3 regions of the Nonomuraea polychroma genome follow, and region 2 is predicted to be linked to each of the others. Evidence: riboswitches for the same ligand, from Rfam matches in the RefSeq annotation. Region 2 holds a riboswitch; each other region holds the start of a gene.
What was found. A riboswitch is a leader RNA that binds a small molecule or an ion and turns the genes downstream of it on or off. The one in region 2 is predicted to bind S-adenosylmethionine.
Positions count from the first base shown of each region.

Region 1: another riboswitch for S-adenosylmethionine. It lies ahead of thrC (threonine synthase); the one in region 2 lies ahead of EDD27_RS47425 (GNAT family N-acetyltransferase).
Region 3: another riboswitch for S-adenosylmethionine. It lies ahead of EDD27_RS41770 (aminotransferase class V-fold PLP-dependent enzyme); the one in region 2 lies ahead of EDD27_RS47425 (GNAT family N-acetyltransferase).

Region 1 is NZ_SAUN01000001.1:8,675,994-8,681,277, reverse strand. Features, by position in the region: gene EDD27_RS39835 (DUF3263 domain-containing protein) at 1-169, shown strand, start outside; gene otsB (trehalose-phosphatase) at 209-979, shown strand; gene EDD27_RS39825 (hypothetical protein) at 1,015-1,587, shown strand; gene EDD27_RS39820 (alpha,alpha-trehalose-phosphate synthase (UDP-forming)) at 1,591-3,015, opposite strand; gene EDD27_RS39815 (RNA polymerase sigma factor) at 3,047-3,601, shown strand; SAM riboswitch class I at 3,681-3,822, shown strand; gene thrC (threonine synthase) at 3,836-5,071, shown strand; gene EDD27_RS39805 (MoaD/ThiS family protein) at 5,095-5,284, shown strand, end outside.
Region 2 is NZ_SAUN01000001.1:10,205,480-10,210,763, reverse strand. Features, by position in the region: gene EDD27_RS47445 (ABC transporter permease) at 1-216, shown strand, start outside; gene EDD27_RS47440 (calcium:cation antiporter) at 217-1,347, opposite strand; gene EDD27_RS47435 (NUDIX hydrolase) at 1,470-1,985, shown strand; gene EDD27_RS47430 (flavin reductase family protein) at 1,962-2,630, opposite strand; gene EDD27_RS47425 (GNAT family N-acetyltransferase) at 2,683-3,294, opposite strand; SAM riboswitch class I at 3,301-3,392, opposite strand; gene EDD27_RS47420 (maleylpyruvate isomerase N-terminal domain-containing protein) at 3,477-4,097, shown strand; gene EDD27_RS47415 (NAD(P)H-binding protein) at 4,117-4,935, opposite strand; gene EDD27_RS47410 (alpha/beta fold hydrolase) at 5,120-5,284, opposite strand, start outside.
Region 3 is NZ_SAUN01000001.1:9,082,808-9,088,091, reverse strand. Features, by position in the region: gene EDD27_RS41775 (DoxX family protein) at 1-419, shown strand, start outside; gene EDD27_RS41770 (aminotransferase class V-fold PLP-dependent enzyme) at 457-1,740, opposite strand; SAM riboswitch class IV at 1,786-1,901, opposite strand; gene EDD27_RS41765 (cytochrome P450) at 2,095-3,285, shown strand; gene EDD27_RS41760 (SAM-dependent methyltransferase) at 3,421-4,383, opposite strand; gene EDD27_RS41755 (chaplin) at 4,574-4,795, shown strand; gene EDD27_RS41750 (Rossmann-like and DUF2520 domain-containing protein) at 5,108-5,284, shown strand, end outside.

The DNA of each region.
Region 1 (5,284 bases), 1.5 Mb from region 2:
CAAGGAGACCTTCGGGTTCTCCGCCACTCGTTACTACCAGCTGCTCGGCGAGTTGATCGACCGGCCGGAGGCGCTCGAGCAGGACCCCATGCTGGTCAAGCGGCTCCGCAGGCTGCGCTCAACCCGCCAGCGTGACCGCGCGGCAAGAAGGCTTGGCATGCGCCCCTGACCGGCTGGGTACGGGGGCCGCGTGAGGAACATCCCTGCAATGGAAGCGATCTTGAAGGATCCGGCAGGCGCCGTGATCGGGCTCGACTTCGACGGGACACTGTCGCCCATCGTGCCCGATCCCGCCACCGCCGTGATCCACCCGAAGGCGCCCGCGGTCCTCTCCGAGCTGGGCCGGCACGTCCTGGCGGTCGCCATCGTGACGGGCCGCCCCCCGGCCACGGCGCTGGAGCTGGGGCCGGCGCTGGCCGACGTGCCCGGCCTGGTCATACTCGGGCACTACGGTTTCGAGCGTTGGGAGAACGGCCGGATCTCCGCGCCGCCTCCGCCGCCCGGCGTGCCGCGGGCCGAGGCGGAGCTCCAACTTCTGCTCGACGAGCTCGAGCTGGAAGGCGTGCGGATCGAGGACAAGGGCCGGGCCGTGGCGGTGCACACCAGGCGCAGTCCCGACCCTGAAGGCGCGCTCGCCGCGCTGCGTGAGCCGCTGGCACGGCTGGCGGACAAGCACCAGCTGGTGGTCGAGCCCGGCCGTATGGTGCTGGAGCTGCGGCCGCCGGGCATGGACAAGGGGCACGCGCTGAGCCTGTTCCTGGCCGAGCGGGCCGCGAGGTCCGTCCTGTTCGCAGGTGACGATCTGGGGGATCTGGCCGCGTTCGAGGCCGTACGCGTCTCCGGGCTGCCCGGCGTGACCGTGTGCAGCGGGTCGGCGGAGGTGACCGAGCTGGCCGAGCGCGCCGACATCGTGGTGGACGGCCCGGACGGGGTGGTGGCGCTGCTGGAGGAGCTCGCGTCGGCGTTCAGTCGTTCATGAGTGAACTGCAAGTCGTGATCCCTACAGTCGGGCGCATGTCCAAGCGTTACCTCGCCGTCGCTGCTGTTGCCGCGGCCACCGTCCTGACCACCGCCCTTCCGGCGAACGCCGCGCCCGCCCAGCCGCTGAAGTTCCGCAACGGCCTGACCCTCTACATCCCCATCCAGTGGGAGGTCCACCGCTTCGGCGCCGACGTGGTCCAGGTGGTCACCGGCAAGTGCGGCAAGCCACAGGGCTGGGGCACGCCGCAATGCGACGCCTTCTACCTCCTCGGCCCGAAGTACATCAAGATAGGCGCGGAGGGCTGGGGCGCCTACACCGGGAAGAGCCCCTTCTACACGGCGAGCGACGTGCAGCCCTGCCCGTTCAACAAGAAATATGGCGAGATCATCGGCCCCAAGGTGACCAGAGGGCTGCGTCAGGTCGGCGAGGGCCACAAGGCGGCCTACAACGCCTGGCAGTCCACGTGCGTCAGCTACTCGAGCAGCAAAGTGTACGCCCGGTTCACGCAGCGCGAGTGGTACCTGCCGAAGAGCAAGATCCTCATCGTGGACCAGTGGAACACGCCGGGGCTGTCCGACGCGCTCAAGTACGCGGACTGGACGTAACTCCTACTCCAGGGCTTGGAGCTGGGCGGCGAGCCATTTCTGCGGAGGCAGGGCGGTGGCCGCGGCGCAGAGCTTGTCGCGGCGCCACCTGCGCTCGTCCTCGGGCATGACGAGCGCCTCGTGGAGGGCGGCGGCCGTGCCGCTGATGTCGTAGGGGTTCACCATGATCGCGTATGGCCCGAGCTCGGCCGCCGCCCCCGCCTCGCGCGAGAGCACCAGCGCGCAGGTGTCCGAGAGGACCGGGCCCTCCTTGGCGACCAGGTTCATCCCGTCGCGGATGGGATTGACCAGCAACACGTCGGCCATCCGGTACGCAGCCAGCGACCGGGGGTAGTCGTCGTTGACATTGAGGATCAGCGGGTCCCAGTCCTCGGTGGCGAACTGGTCCTCGATCTCCTGAGCGCTGCGTTGCACCGAGGCAGTGTATTCGCGGTATTCGGGCAGGTCGTGCCGGCTCGGATAGGCGAAGGCCAGGTGCACCACCCGCCCGTGCCATTCGGGATGCGCGGCCAGGAACTCACCGTAGGCGACCAGGCCACGCACGATGTTCTTCGACAACTCGGTGCGGTCGATGCGGACGATCAGCTTGCGGTCGCCGACCTGATCCCTGATCGCGGCGATGTGCGACTCGACATCGGGCTCGCAGGCCCGGTCCCACAACGCCGCGCCGTCCACGCCGAGGCTGTGCACGCCGATCCTGGTCGTCCTGCCCTCGTGCGTGACGCTGTGGGCCACGCGGTCGACCTCGGCGCCGAGCAGCGCCTCGCAGCAGTCCATGAACGCGCCCGCCCACCTGCCTGTCAGGAACCCGGCGTGGTCGGCGCCCAGGATGCCCTCCAGCACCTCGCCGGCCACCTCGTCGGGCAGCAGGGAGAAGTATTCGGGCGGCGCCCACGGGGTGTGGCTGAAGTGGGCGATGCGCAGGTCGGGCCGCTCGGCCCGGAGCATCGCCGGGGTCAGCGTCAGATGGTAGTCCTGCACCATCACCCGCGCGCCGTGCCCGGCCTCCTCGGCCAGGGCCAGGGCGAACGCGCCGTTGTAATCACGATAGGACTCCCACTCGCGCGCGAACCTCGTGCCGAAGTTGGGCGCGTTGGGGATGTCGTAGAGCAGGTGGTTGACGAACCACAACGTCGAGTTGGCCACGGCGTTGTACGCCCGGTGGAAGATGGCCGGCGGGATGTCCAGCATCCGCAGCGGCCCGGTGTCGTAGCCGGCCTGGTCGATCCGGCCGCCCGGAGACAGGCGCACGGCACTGCGGTCGTCGTCGGACAGCGCCGCGCATACCCACAGGACGCCGTCTTCCTTGACCACTCCGGACAGCCCGGACACCAGCCCGCCCCCGCCGCGTTTCATGGTCAACTCGCCGTCGTCGGAGACGGTGAAGGAGACAGGCCCTCTGTTGGAGGCCACCAGGACGCTGTTCATCATGGCTCCCTTCGATCATAGGATCCCAGCTATGGCGCTTGATGAGCTAACCGAGGAACTCGCCCGATCCGCCGCAGCCGGAGATCATCGCGCGCTCGGCGAGCTTTTGGCCAGGATCGAACCCGATGTGATGCGTCACTGCGCCCGGATCCTGCCCTACCACCAGGACGCGGAGGAAGCCTCCCAGGACACTCTGCTGGCCGTGGCCCGCAACATCGGCCGCTTCGAGGGGCGGGCCAGGTTCAGCACCTGGCTGCACATCGTGACCGCCAACTGCGCGCGGACCACGTACCGATCGCTCAAGCGCAGGGCCGCCGAGCAGACCTCCGACGAGTTGCCCGTGCAGAAGCCCGACGTGCGGCGGGTGAGCGTGATCGCCGGCTCCCGGCTCGATCTGCTCGACGCGATGGAGGCGCTGGAGGCCGACAAACCCGACCTGGCGCAGGCGCTGGTGTTGCGGGACATCGTCCAGCTCGACTACAACGAGGTGGCCGAGCAACTCGGCATCCCGCTGGGCACGGCCAAATCCCGCATTCATCAGGCGAGGAAATACGTGCAGGGAGTGCTCGGTGAGGACTATCGCTGAGACCGCTTGTCTCGAATGCTGAGACGGGTGGCCGTTTCAGCCACTTAAGCGGGTAGAGTCCCTTTCAACAACTGCATATTGCTCATCCAGAGGGGTGGAGGGACCGGCCCTACGAAGCCCCGGCAACCCTCCCGGCTTGTGACTCGCGACCTGGCGAGGCCGACCGGGACAAGGTGCCAATTCCGGTTCGCGGTCAAGGTGGCCGTGGGCGAAGATGAGGGAAGGCCTCGCTTCATGTCGCACGACTTTGGTCCTGCTGTCGCTCTCTCCTGCCGCGAGTGCGGCGCGCGCTACCCGCTCGGTCCGAGCTTCGCGTGTCTGGAGTGTTTCGGGCCGCTCGAAGCGGCCTACGAATTCGGCAACGTGACCCGCGCGGACATCGAGTCCGGTCCCGCCAACATCTGGCGCTACCGCTCGCTCCTCCCGGTGCCGGCCGACGTCGCCACCAAGCCCAACATGAACCCGGGCTGGACCAAGCTGGTCAAGGCAGGCAACCTCGGGCAGGCGCTCGGCCTCAAGTCCCTGTACGTCAAGGACGACTCCGGCAACCCCACTCACTCCTTCAAGGACCGCGTGGTCGCCATCGCCGTCGAGGCGGCACGCACCTTCGGTTTCCACACGCTTTCCTGCTCCTCCACGGGCAACCTCGCGGGCGCGGTCACGGCCGCCGCGGCGCGGGCGGGGCTCGACGCCTGCGTGTTCATCCCGGCCAACCTCGAAGCCGCCAAGATCGCCATGGCCCGGGTGTTCGGCGGAAAGCTGATCGGGATCGAAGGGACCTATGACGAGGTCAACAGGTTCTGCTCGGAGCTGATCGGCGACCCGCTGGGTGACAAGTGGGGGTTCGTCAACGTCAACCTGCGGCCCTACTACGCCGAGGGCTCCAAGACGCTCGCGTACGAGATCGCCGAGCAGCTCGGCTGGCGGCTGCCTGAGCAGATCATCATTCCCATCGCCTCCGGCTCGCAGCTCACGAAGATCGACAAGGGCTTCAAGGAGCTGGTGGCGCTCGGGCTGGTCGAGGACACGCCCTACAAGATCTTCGGGGCGCAGGCGGCCGGGTGCTCGCCGGTCTCCACCGCGTACAAGGCGGGGCACGACGTCGTCCAGCCGGTCAAGCCGGACACCATTGCCAAGTCGCTGGCCATCGGCAACCCCGCCGACGGCCCGTACGTGCTCGACATCGCCCGCCGCACCGGAGGGGCCGTCGAGGACGTCACGGATCCTGAGATCGTGGCCGCCATCAAGCTCCTGGCCTCGACGGAGGGCATTTTCGCCGAGACCGCGGGCGGGGTTACCGTGGGCGTGCTCAAGAAGCTCGCCGAGAGCGGGCGGCTCGACCCCGAGGCCGAGACCGTGGTGCTCAACACCGGCGATGGGCTCAAGACGCTGGATGCCATCACCGGCGACGACGCCAAGCCCACCGCCGTGATCCGGCCCTCTCTCGACGCGTTCCGCGCGGCTGTCTGACAACCAGGAAAGGCAAGATAACCATGAGCGTTTCTGTGCGGATTCCCACCATTCTGCGCACGTACACCGGGGGGAACGCGGAAGTGAGTGGCGAGGGTGCGACGCTTCGTGACGTGCTCGCCAAGCTCGACTCCGACTACCCGGGGATCGGCGCAAGAATTCTGGATGAATCGGGCAAGATTCGGCGTTTCGTCAACGTTTACGTTGGGGAAG
Region 2 (5,284 bases):
CTGTCGGGGGTGCTGCTGCCGCTGGAGACGGCCCCGGCGTGGCTGCGCACGATCGGGCAGGTCAACCCGGTGACGTACATCGTGGACGCCCAGCGATCCCTGTTCGCCGGCGACCTCGGCGACCCCTCGATCCTGTACGGCACCGCGTCCGCCTGCCTGATCGCCGCAGCCGGCCTCTATCTGGGCAACCGCGCCATGCGCCAGGGCGTGGTCTGATCAGGGACTGATCGCCAGGAACAGGAACGCCGCGAACAACACCAGGTGCACCCCGCTCTGCATGAGCGTCGCCCGGCCCGGCACGACCGTGAGCGTCGAGACCACCACGGTCAGGGCAAGCAGCACCATGTGGGTGCCGCCCAGGCCGAGCAGCAGCGGCCCTTCGAGCCAGATGGACGCCACCGCGATGGCCGGGATGGTCAGCCCGATGCTCGCCATCGCCGACCCGAGCGCCAGGTTCAGGCTGATCTGGACCTGGTCGCGCCGGGCCGCGTTGAGTGCGGCGATCGTCTCGGGCAGCAGCACCAGCAGCGCGATCACCACGCCGACGACGGCCTGCGGCAGCCCGGCCGACGACACCGCCAGCTCGATGATCGGCGACTCGACCTTGGCCAGGCCGACAACCGACACGAGCGCGACCAGCAGCAGCCCGAGGCTGGTCAACGCGGTGCGCCCGGAGGGCCGGGGCGCGTGCTCCTCGGGATCGATCGTGTCGATGGTCGCGCTCACTTGGCCCTCGCTGGTCACGCGAGCTACCGCTCTCGGGCCTGAACGTTCGCCGCTCCGTGCGCCGTCCCTGGGGACCGGCAGGAAGTAGTCGCGGTGCCGTACCGTCTGGGTCAGCACGAACAACCCGTACAGCGCCAGCGAGGCGACAGCGGCGAAGCCCAGCTGAGCGGGTGAGAACGCCGGCCCTTGTGCGCTCGTCGTGAACGTGGGCAGCACCAGGCTCAGCGTGGCGAGCGTGGCCACGGTGGCGAGCGCCTTGCCCGTGCCCTCCGCGTTGAACGCCGCGGTCCGCCGTTTCAAGGTGACGGCGAGCAGGGACAGTCCCACGATGCCGTTGCAGGAGATCATCACGGCCGCGAACACGGTGTCGCGGGCCAGCGACCCGGCCTGCGCGCCACCGGTGATCATGAGGCTGACGATGAGCGCCACCTCGATCACCGTCACGGCCACCGCCAGCACCAGCGAGCCGAACGGCTCCCCGACGCGGTGCGCGATGACCTCGGCGTGGTGCACGGCGGCCAGCACCGCTCCGGCCAGCAGCAGGGCCACTATGATCGCGGGCGCCACCGCCAGCGTGCGGCCCCAGGAAAGCCCCAGCGCGAGCAGCGCCAGGGCGGGCATGAAAACGGTCCACAATCTCGCAGCGTTACGGATCATATACAAGGCGTTCTTCCCTTCTTTCGGGGACAGGAAAGGGGTTTCACCTTGATAATGCCTTGACATCCGTTTTTGAGGGGAATCGCGTGGCCCATGTGATCGCGACGAGCACCGTGCCCTGGATCCCTGTGGCGCACCGCATTGACGTCATGCTCTCCGGGACCGTTCCGCCCCTGGAGCACACCACGTCGGCATTCGCGTTCGTCGCGGACGGACTCGGCAGGACCCTGATGACCTGCGTGGATCGGGAGGGGCGGGGTTGGGACATCCCGGGCGGCCATCTCGAGCCCGGGGAGAAGGCGATCGACGCCGCGGTACGCGAGCTGCACGAGGAGACCGGCCTGCGCCTGCCGGCCGCCACCCTGTCGATCTTCGCCTGGCAGCGCATCGAGCTCCTTGACGCCCCGCCCGCCGACTACCGATATCCGTCGTTGACGTACATGGCCATGTTCCGCGCCGTCGTGCCGGGCCCGGGCGACCCGACCCGGCCGCCGGCCGGCTCGGAGAGCACCCGGGCCGAGTGGCTGCCGCGTGCCGACATCGAGCGTCTCTGCGGGCCGCGTACGTGGCTGACGTTGCTAGAGCGCGCGGGCTCGCTCTAGGTCTTCCCCGCGGTAGAAGTGCTCGGGAATGCGGGCCAGTGTGGAGGGATGGACCTGCGGTCCCAGGCCGTACAACTTCTGGAAGCTCATGATCAGCGGCCGCCAGGCGTCGGGATCGATCCGGTCGCTCGTCCCGGCCATCCGGATCTCCTCGTGCACCCAGACCCGCTGCACGCGTACCTCGAACGCCAGCACCCCGCCGTCGTCCCCCACCGGATGCACCGCCTCCACCACGGCCTCCATGCTGACCGGGCACTCGGCCACCCGCGGCGGCGTCACGGTCTCGGAGGGCGTGGCGGTCAGGCCGGCCCGCTGGAACTTGTCCGCCACGTACCGGTACCCGCGCTCCCACTTGCGGTCGGGAACGGGATCGGAGCCGGTCGTGAGCGCGAGCCGGTCGACGGCCGCGGCGAGCGCGTCGGACGGCAGATTCAGTACGCACTCACGTGTCCTGACCAGGTTCTGAGCCGTCTTGGCCCGTGAACCCAATCCCAGCATCCCCCGCCAGCCGAGCCAGAAGGCCGACGACATGGGTGCCAGGTTGGGGGTGCCGTCCTCGTTCGTGGAGGAGATCAGCACGACGGGCGTGCCGAAGTAGAGAATGTTGGGCTCGATCCTGGTGTGCTGGTCGAGGAAAATGCTCATGCCCACGACTATCGCCGCTGGTCAGGCGCGACGCTGGCGCGTATCGGACGCCTCAGCAGCGGCTCAGGATCCGGGCGCCCAGAGCCGCCTTGACCTCCGGCCATTCCTCGGCGATCACCGAGAAGATGGCCGAGTCCCGCACCTTCCCCTCCTCACCCGGCGCCCACGAGCGTGACCAATTCCGCAGCACGCCCTCGAACCGGGCGCCGAGGCGCTCGATCGCCCGCCGCGAACGCGCGTTCCTGGCATCCGTCTTGAGATCGACCCGCACCACGCCGAGCACCTCGAACGCGTACGTCAACAGCAGGAGCTTCGCCTCGGCGTTGATCCCCGTGCCCTGCGCCGACGCCGCCAGCCACGTCCACCCCACCTCGATCGCCCGCAGGTCCTCGCGCCCCGGCCAGAAGCGGGGATCCCAGAAAGCCGTGCAACCGACGGCCCTGCCATCCGCCACCCGCACCTGCGCGAACGGCGTCAGCCCCGGGCGCTCCAACTGCTCGCGCAGGTACGCCTCCATGTCCGCACCCGGAGGCACCAGGGTGAACGCGTAGGCGGAACGATCCTCCTCCGCCGCCCGCGCCAGATCCGCCGCGTGCCGCATCGTCAGCGGCTCCAGCCTGACCAGGGATCCGTGCAGCACAGGAACATCGAGCCGCAGGCTCATGAAACCTCCTCATCGTTCCTGGCGTTGGCACCTTGCCGCTTCGGGGCAGGTTGCCGGACCGTCACAGGGCCAGGTCCCTCAGATCCTCTGGATGAAATCTCGGTGCGCCGATCATACCGTTCGGCAATCCACCGGAAAGCCTCCTCTGTCCGCTCGTCCTCGTCTTGTCAGTGCCGTGTGCGATGATCCCCGGCATGAACGGCAGCATGGTCGTGCAGACCGCCACCGAATGCGCGAGATTTCTCCGCTCCGTAACGGACCGAGACTGGACGCAAACCCCCATTCCCGGAATGGAGTGGACCGTCGCGAGGACCGTGGCTCACGTGAGCGACTGCCTGTTGTGGTACACCACGGATCTTGCCGCCGGCGAGCAGGAGCTCAGCACCGCGGAGATCCGTGTCCGCCCGGAGTCGAAGCCAGACGACCTCATCACCACGATGACCACATACGCGACGATCCTCGCGCGCGTCGTCGACGGGACTCCACCCGGAGGACGTGGATGCCATCCCTTCGGCCTCGCGGACGCCTCCGGCTTCGCCGCGATGGCCTGCGACGAGATGCTGGTGCACACCGCCGACGTCGGCACTGGCGTCGGTCAAGCCTTTCTCCCGGCCGAGACAGCCGCGGCGGCCACGTTGCGTCGCCTGTTCCCGTGGGCACCGGCGGACACGGACCCGTGGGAGACGTTGTTGTGGGCCAACGGCCGCAACGACCTGCCCGGCCAGGAGCGGCAAGTGGGGTGGAGGTGGCACTGCGCCCCGCTGAGCGAATGGAACGGCGCCAACCCCAGACGCCGGACCTGAGCCCTCTAGATGGGGCCCGTCAGCGGAAGAGGTGCACGTGCTCGGCCACCCACTGGGCGAAGGTCCGTGCCGGTCGGCTTGTGACCTCCTCCACGGTCGGTAGCACGATGGAGCCCTCAACCGGCGGGTTCGTCTCCAATTGGATGGCGAACTCGAGGTACTCGTCCGGATAGCCGGACGCTCGCATGTCCTCGCGAGCTTGCTCTTCCGTGAGCCGGACGAGCTCCACGGGACGCCCGATGGCCGCACTGATCGTGCTCAGCTTGTCCGGCAGCGTCAGGGCCTGTGGACCGGTCAGCGCGTAGGCCTTCCCCGCGTGCCCATCCTGGATCAGCGCGGTGGCCGCCACCGCGGCGATGTCGGCCTCGTGCACCATCGCGCTGGACCGACCACCGTCGAACGCCCGGACCACGCCTTCGGTGCGGATGGACTCCGCCAGGTCGAGCGCGTTGGCCATGAACTCCACGGGACGCAGGTGGGTCCACCCCAGATCGCTGTCGTCGAGAGCCTGTTCCACCGTGCTCGGATCCCATCCGCCCAGCACCGTCACTCGCTGCACGCCGGCCTTGGCCGCCATTTCGACGATCTCGTGCCCGGTCTGCAGCGGCCCGCCGTCATCTCCACCGAACGTGATGAGGTGGAGGCCGGTGACCCCGTCCCATACGGGCCTGAGCGTGTCCGGGTTCGTCAGGTCTCCCTGCACGACCTCGGCCTCGGCCGGCAGCCTGGCCGCTGCTGGATCGCGTGTCAGAGCTCGCACGCGCTCGCCTGCCCGAATGAGCTGCTCGACGAGTTGACGACCAACGGTTCCGGTCGCTCCGGTCACAAGAACGGTCATGAGTCGGCTCCGCTCTCCTCTAGGGGAAACATGAGCGGAACGCTAGAGCTCATTGAGGCCGGATCGTTTCCGCATTCGCCGCTGCCTCGGCAATCATCCGTGGGCGCCGCCCTGGCCTCGCAGTTGGCCATGGGCGGCGCCCTGCGCGCGATACGCGCCTATGCCGGTGTGATCACTGCCCTGGCTACGAGCGGGACGAGAGCGCGACCGGGCCGGACCAGGGCAGCCCGTCCGTCGGCCACAGCTCGGCCTGCCGCTTGACCGTGTTCTCGACCCTGCCGCCCACCGGGCAGCGGAAGCCGTGCGGAGGCACGGTCAGCGAGATCAGGTAGTTGTCGATGGGCACCGT
Region 3 (5,284 bases), 1.1 Mb from region 2:
TGCTCGGCGCGATCGCCTTCGTGCACTGGGGAAAAGGGATCATGGTGACCGAGGGCGGCTGGGAGCTGGCGGGTGCGCTGGGCGCCCTGGTTCTGCTGTTCGCGGCGGTCGGCGGCGGGCGGATCGGACTCGACGCGTTGTTCGGGATGATCTTCCGGCGCCGGGCACAGCGCCGGGCCGAGGAGGGCAGCGTGGGCGCCCACCGACGCGGCGGGGCCATGGGCAGCACCGAGACGATGGGCGGCCGAGGTGGTCCGTTGACGCCCTCGGAGCCCACCACGCGGGAGAAGCCGAACGTGCCCAGGCAGCCGACCGGGCCCCGGTCCGGCGTGGGCGACCACGACGAGGAGATGCGGGACATCGACGCCCTGGTCTCCGACGACGACCAGCCGGAACACCGCAAGCCGCCGAACCGGTGAGCGGCGGGCCGTGCCGCTGAGCCGGGCGAGCGCCCTCTCAGCGGGAGACGAGGTCCCGTAGCGCCTCGACGAGCCGGTCAACGTGCTCCTGCGTGGTCCCGATGCCGATCGAGGCCCGTACCGCGGAGGCCGTGCCGTCCTGGCAGCCGCCGTTGGCGGTGCCCAGCAGGTGCCGCACGAACGGGTGCGCGCAGAACTTCCCGTCGCGCACCCCGATGCCGTACTGGCTGGACAACACCTCGGCCACCTCACGAGCCGAGTACCCGTCCACGGTGAACGACACGATTCCCACCCGCGGGTGATCGTCCCCCCACAGTGACAGCTCCCGCACGCCCTCGATCGAGGCCAGCCCCGACCGCAGCCGGGCCAGCAGCCGCTCCTCCTCGCGTACCAGCGCCGTCCAGCCGGTGGCGGTCAGCGCGTCGCAGGCGGCGGCCAGCGCGATCGCGCCCAGCACGTTCGGGGTGCCGGCCTCGTGGCGCGGCTCGGGGTCCTCGTGCCACTCCGCGACGTCTTCGACCGAGCGCACCGCGCCCCCGCCCTTGAGGTACGGCTCGCCCTCGGCCAGCCAGTCCCGCCGCCCCACCAGCGCCCCCGCCCCGAACGGCGCGTACAGCTTGTGCCCGGAGAAGGCCACGTAGTCCAGGTCGAGCGCGGTCAGGTTGAGCCGCCGATGCGGTACGAGCTGCGCGGCGTCCACCAGGATGCGCGCCCCGTGCCGGTGCGCGATGTGAGCCAGGGCGGCGATGGGCCAGAGCTCACCGGTGACGTTGGACGCGGCGGTGACCACGAGCAACTTCGGCCCTTCGATCCCGGCCAGCGCCTCGTCGGCGGCGCGCACGGCCTCGCCGGGGAAGGCGGGCGGCGCCAGCCGTACGGACTTCCGCCAGGGCAGCAGGGAGGCGTGGTGCTCGGTGTCGAAGACCACCGTGGTCGTGTCCGCGGGCAGGCAGCCGGCCAGCAGGTTCGTGGCGTCTGTGGTGTTGCGGGTGAAGATCACGGCGTCGTCCGAGCGGGCGCCGACGAACGCCTTGACCGTCTGGCGGGCCTGCTCGTACCTGGAGGTGGTGAGCTGGGAGGCGTAGCCGGCGCCGCGGTGCACGCTGGAGTAGGCCGGGAGGGCGGCGGCGACGGCAGCGCTGACCGGCTCCAAACAGGGCGCGCTGGCCGCGTAGTCCAGGTTGGCGTACCCGACCAGCCTGCCGCCCTTGACCGGCACCTGCAGGTCCGCGCCGAGCACGGCGGGGATCGGCCGGCTCTCGGCGGCCGGGGACTCAGCGGCCTGGGCGGGGACGGAGCTGAAGATCGTCAGTGTGGACACGGCACATCTCCCTCAGGGGTCATCGGACCCCTGGAGCAGCCACGGAGCCCGCGCTTGCCCGCCACACCTCGTGACGGACCAGGTCTTCACCCGGGGCACCCCGCCGCGGACGCGAGGGTTGCCGGCCAGCTAGCCGGGGCTTGTCGCTGGCACTCATGACCTACGCCCGCACTATAACCCACTACCTCCGACAAAACGCAAGTCGGCGAACTTTCCCGAGCCTTTCCAGGCCGATCACATGGCGTTCTCGGTCGTCGTGGAGCTGCTGAACATCAGGATGCGCAGCAGGCACGCCAAGCGGGCCGAGCGGCAGGAAGGGGAAGAGGCAGAGCCTAAGGCTTCTACTATGAAGTGGTGCGCTTTGATCCCTGGAATCCGGATTTCGTGGCCTACCCCTACCGGGTTTACGACGAGCTGCGGCGCGATGCGCCCGTCAGCTACTTCCAACCCACGAACCAGTGGCTGATCTCGCGCCACGCCGACGTGAACACCCTGCTCAGGGACCGCCGCCTGGGCAGGTCCTACCTCCACGTGGCCACGCACGAGGAGTTCGGCAAGCAGCCCGAGCCGGACTTCCAGGAGCCGTTCTGGCGGGTGATCAGGGCGGGCATGCTGGACGTCGAGCCGCCGGTGCACACGCGGTTGCGCCGGCTGGTCTCCAAGGCGTTCACGCCGCGCATGGTCGAGTCCCTGCGCCCGCGCGTGCGCGCGATCGCCGAGGGCCTGGTGGACACGTACGTGGAGAAGGGCGGCGGGGATCTGATCGCGGAGGTCGCCGAGCCGCTCCCGGTGACCGTGATCGCGGAGATGCTCGGCATCCCCGACGGTGATCGCCATCTGCTGCGCCCCTGGTCCGCCGACATCTGCGGCATGTACGAGCTCAACCCCAGCCTCGAGGCCCAGCACACCGCGGTCCGCGCGGCCGCGGACTTCGCCGGCTACCTCAAGGCCCTGGCCCGTGAGCGGCGGCAGCGTCCCGGCGACGACCTGATCAGCGCGCTCGCCGGCATCGAGGAGCTGACCGAGGACGAGCTGGTCGGCACCTGCGTGCTGCTGCTCAACGCCGGCCACGAGGCCACGGTGAACGTGACGGGCAACGGCTGGTGGTCGTTGTTCAGGAACCCCGGCGAGCTGGCACGGCTGCGTGCGGACCGCTCCCTGCTGCCCACGGCCGTCGAGGAGCTGATGCGCTGGGACACGCCGCTGCAGATGTTCGAGCGGTGGGTGCTGGAGGACATCGAGGTCCACGGCGTGACGATTCCGCGTGGGTCGGAGGTGGCGCTGCTGTTCGGCTCGGCCAACCGGGACCCTGCCGTGTTCGAGGAGCCGGATCGGCTCGATGTGGGGCGGGCCGACAATCCGCACATCTCCTTCGGGGCCGGAATCCACTTCTGCCTGGGCGCGCCGCTGGCCCGGATCGAGCTCATGGAGTCGTTCGGTGCGCTGCTGGACCGGGCGGCCAAGCTGGAGTTGCGCCAGGAGCCTGTCTGGAAGCCCGGCTTCATCATCCGCGGCCTGCACGCCCTGGACCTCACCGCGGAATGACGCGCCGACGCTGATCGCACCGGCACGCCGCTGGTGATCGAGCCGGCTCGCCCGCCGTTGGCCGCGCCGACCTGCCCGCCGTTGGCCGCGCCTTGCCACAACGTGACGGCGGCGACGCGGTCGGGAGAGCGCACCTCACCGCCGCTGGTCGAGCCAGCCGAAGCTGCCGAGGCCCGACGGGTCGATGAGCTCTCCCTCCTCCGACGCCCTGGCCAAGGCGCGGAGGTAGGCACGGGGATCGGTGCCGGCCAGCTCCATGGGCGGCCGGACGCCGGTGATCCCCAGGGCCCGCAAGGCGTCACGCTGTGTGGACAAGGTTGTGGATATCGCGCCGGCCCGCCGCCCCGCCTCGGCGCACGCGTCGAGCGCGACGTGGGCCGTGATATCGCAGGTCCCGTCCGGAATAGGGGCGACGACGGCGCCGTCGCGGTATCCGGTCAGCGTGCCGCATAGCGGTCGGTTGTCCACAGGATGTGCATAATCGATGGCGATCGCCCTGCCGCTGGTGAGACGCGTCACGACCGACGCCCAGGCTTCGTCGCGGGGACGGCCGATCTCCGCTCGTGAGCCCACCCGGGGCAGCGGCCACCACCGATCCAGCCACTCCCGGTCGGCGGGCCGGAGCGGGCCGCCGAGACGCTCCTCGCCGGTCCGGAGGTCCACCAGGACGAGCCGCGGGCCGTCCGGGGTCTGCTCGGCCACGTCCAGCGGAATGTTGTCGAGCCACTCGTTGGCGATGGCCAGGCCCGAGATGCGGTCCGGCAGACCCTTACGCCAGGCGATCTGCTCGGGAAGCCCGTGCGGCCTGGGGGAGAGGTCGACGGCCGTGACACGCAGCCGGTCGCGCAGCGCGGGCTCGGCGGCGGCCAGCACTCCGGTCATCAGAGCGCCCTCGCCCGCGCCGATGTCGACCAGGTCGAGCTCCTCCGGCGCGCCGAGCTCGGCGTCGACCTGTCTCAGCAGCGTCAGCACTGCCTCGGCGAACGCGGCCGACGCGCTGACCGAGGTGCGGAAATGGCCCGAGGGGCGCTCGCGGAGGTAGAAACCCTTCTCGCCGTACAGCGCTCGCTCCGTCGCGGCGCGCCAGGAGAGCCACATGCTTGGACTATCTCACGACTTTCCTCTGATACGCACAGTCATCATGTGACTACTCTTTGTCGCCAGCTTGCGCTATCTTTACCGAGCGGCATCGAGTGATCGCGTTCCGCCAACCCCTCAGTGGCGGAGCCGATCCTCCAGACCGAGCAAGCATCCGCGGCCTGGCGCCGCGCAACCGAGAGGAGCTCTCATGCTGAAGAAGATCCTGGCCGTGGCCGGTGCCGTAGCGACGTTGTCGCTGGTCGCCCCGGCGGCGCACGCGGACGTGACGAGTGGCGACGGCGGTGTGCTGTCGGGCAACCAGGTGCACCTTCCGATCAGCATCCCGATCAACATCTGCGGCAACGCGGTGGCCGTCATCGGCCACGCCTTCGCCGGTTGCAAGGGTGGCGCCAAGGTGATCGGCTACTGATCGGCCGAAGGGAGCCCGGACCGGCGCGGTCCGGCCCGGGCTCGATCCTGGTCGGTCAGTCGGCGGATGAACCGGCCAGGCGCACCTCCGAGGATCGCACTATTGCGGGCGTCGGGTCCGGCCAGGACTCGGCGCCCGCGGCCATGCGATGAACCCCTCTCCTCATCTCTTCCGACAGGGGGTGCACCTTTTGTATGCCCTTGTCGCTTTTGTCGGTAACTCAACATGCGGCAAAGCACCGGTCACATCTGTAGTACGGAGAGGCCGTTACGCTGGTCGGCAGTGCCATTTGCTCGACAGGGGTGTGACGTCATGGACGCAGGGGATCGCCCGGCACGGCTGACCGTCGGCGTGCTCGGATCGGGCAAGGTCGGCTCGGCTCTCGGCGCCGCGTTGGCGCAGGCAGGACACCGCATCGTGGCCGCGAGCGGGGTCTCGGACAATTCCCAGCGATGGGCGGCGGACCGGCTCGGCGTCACGCCGTCGCGG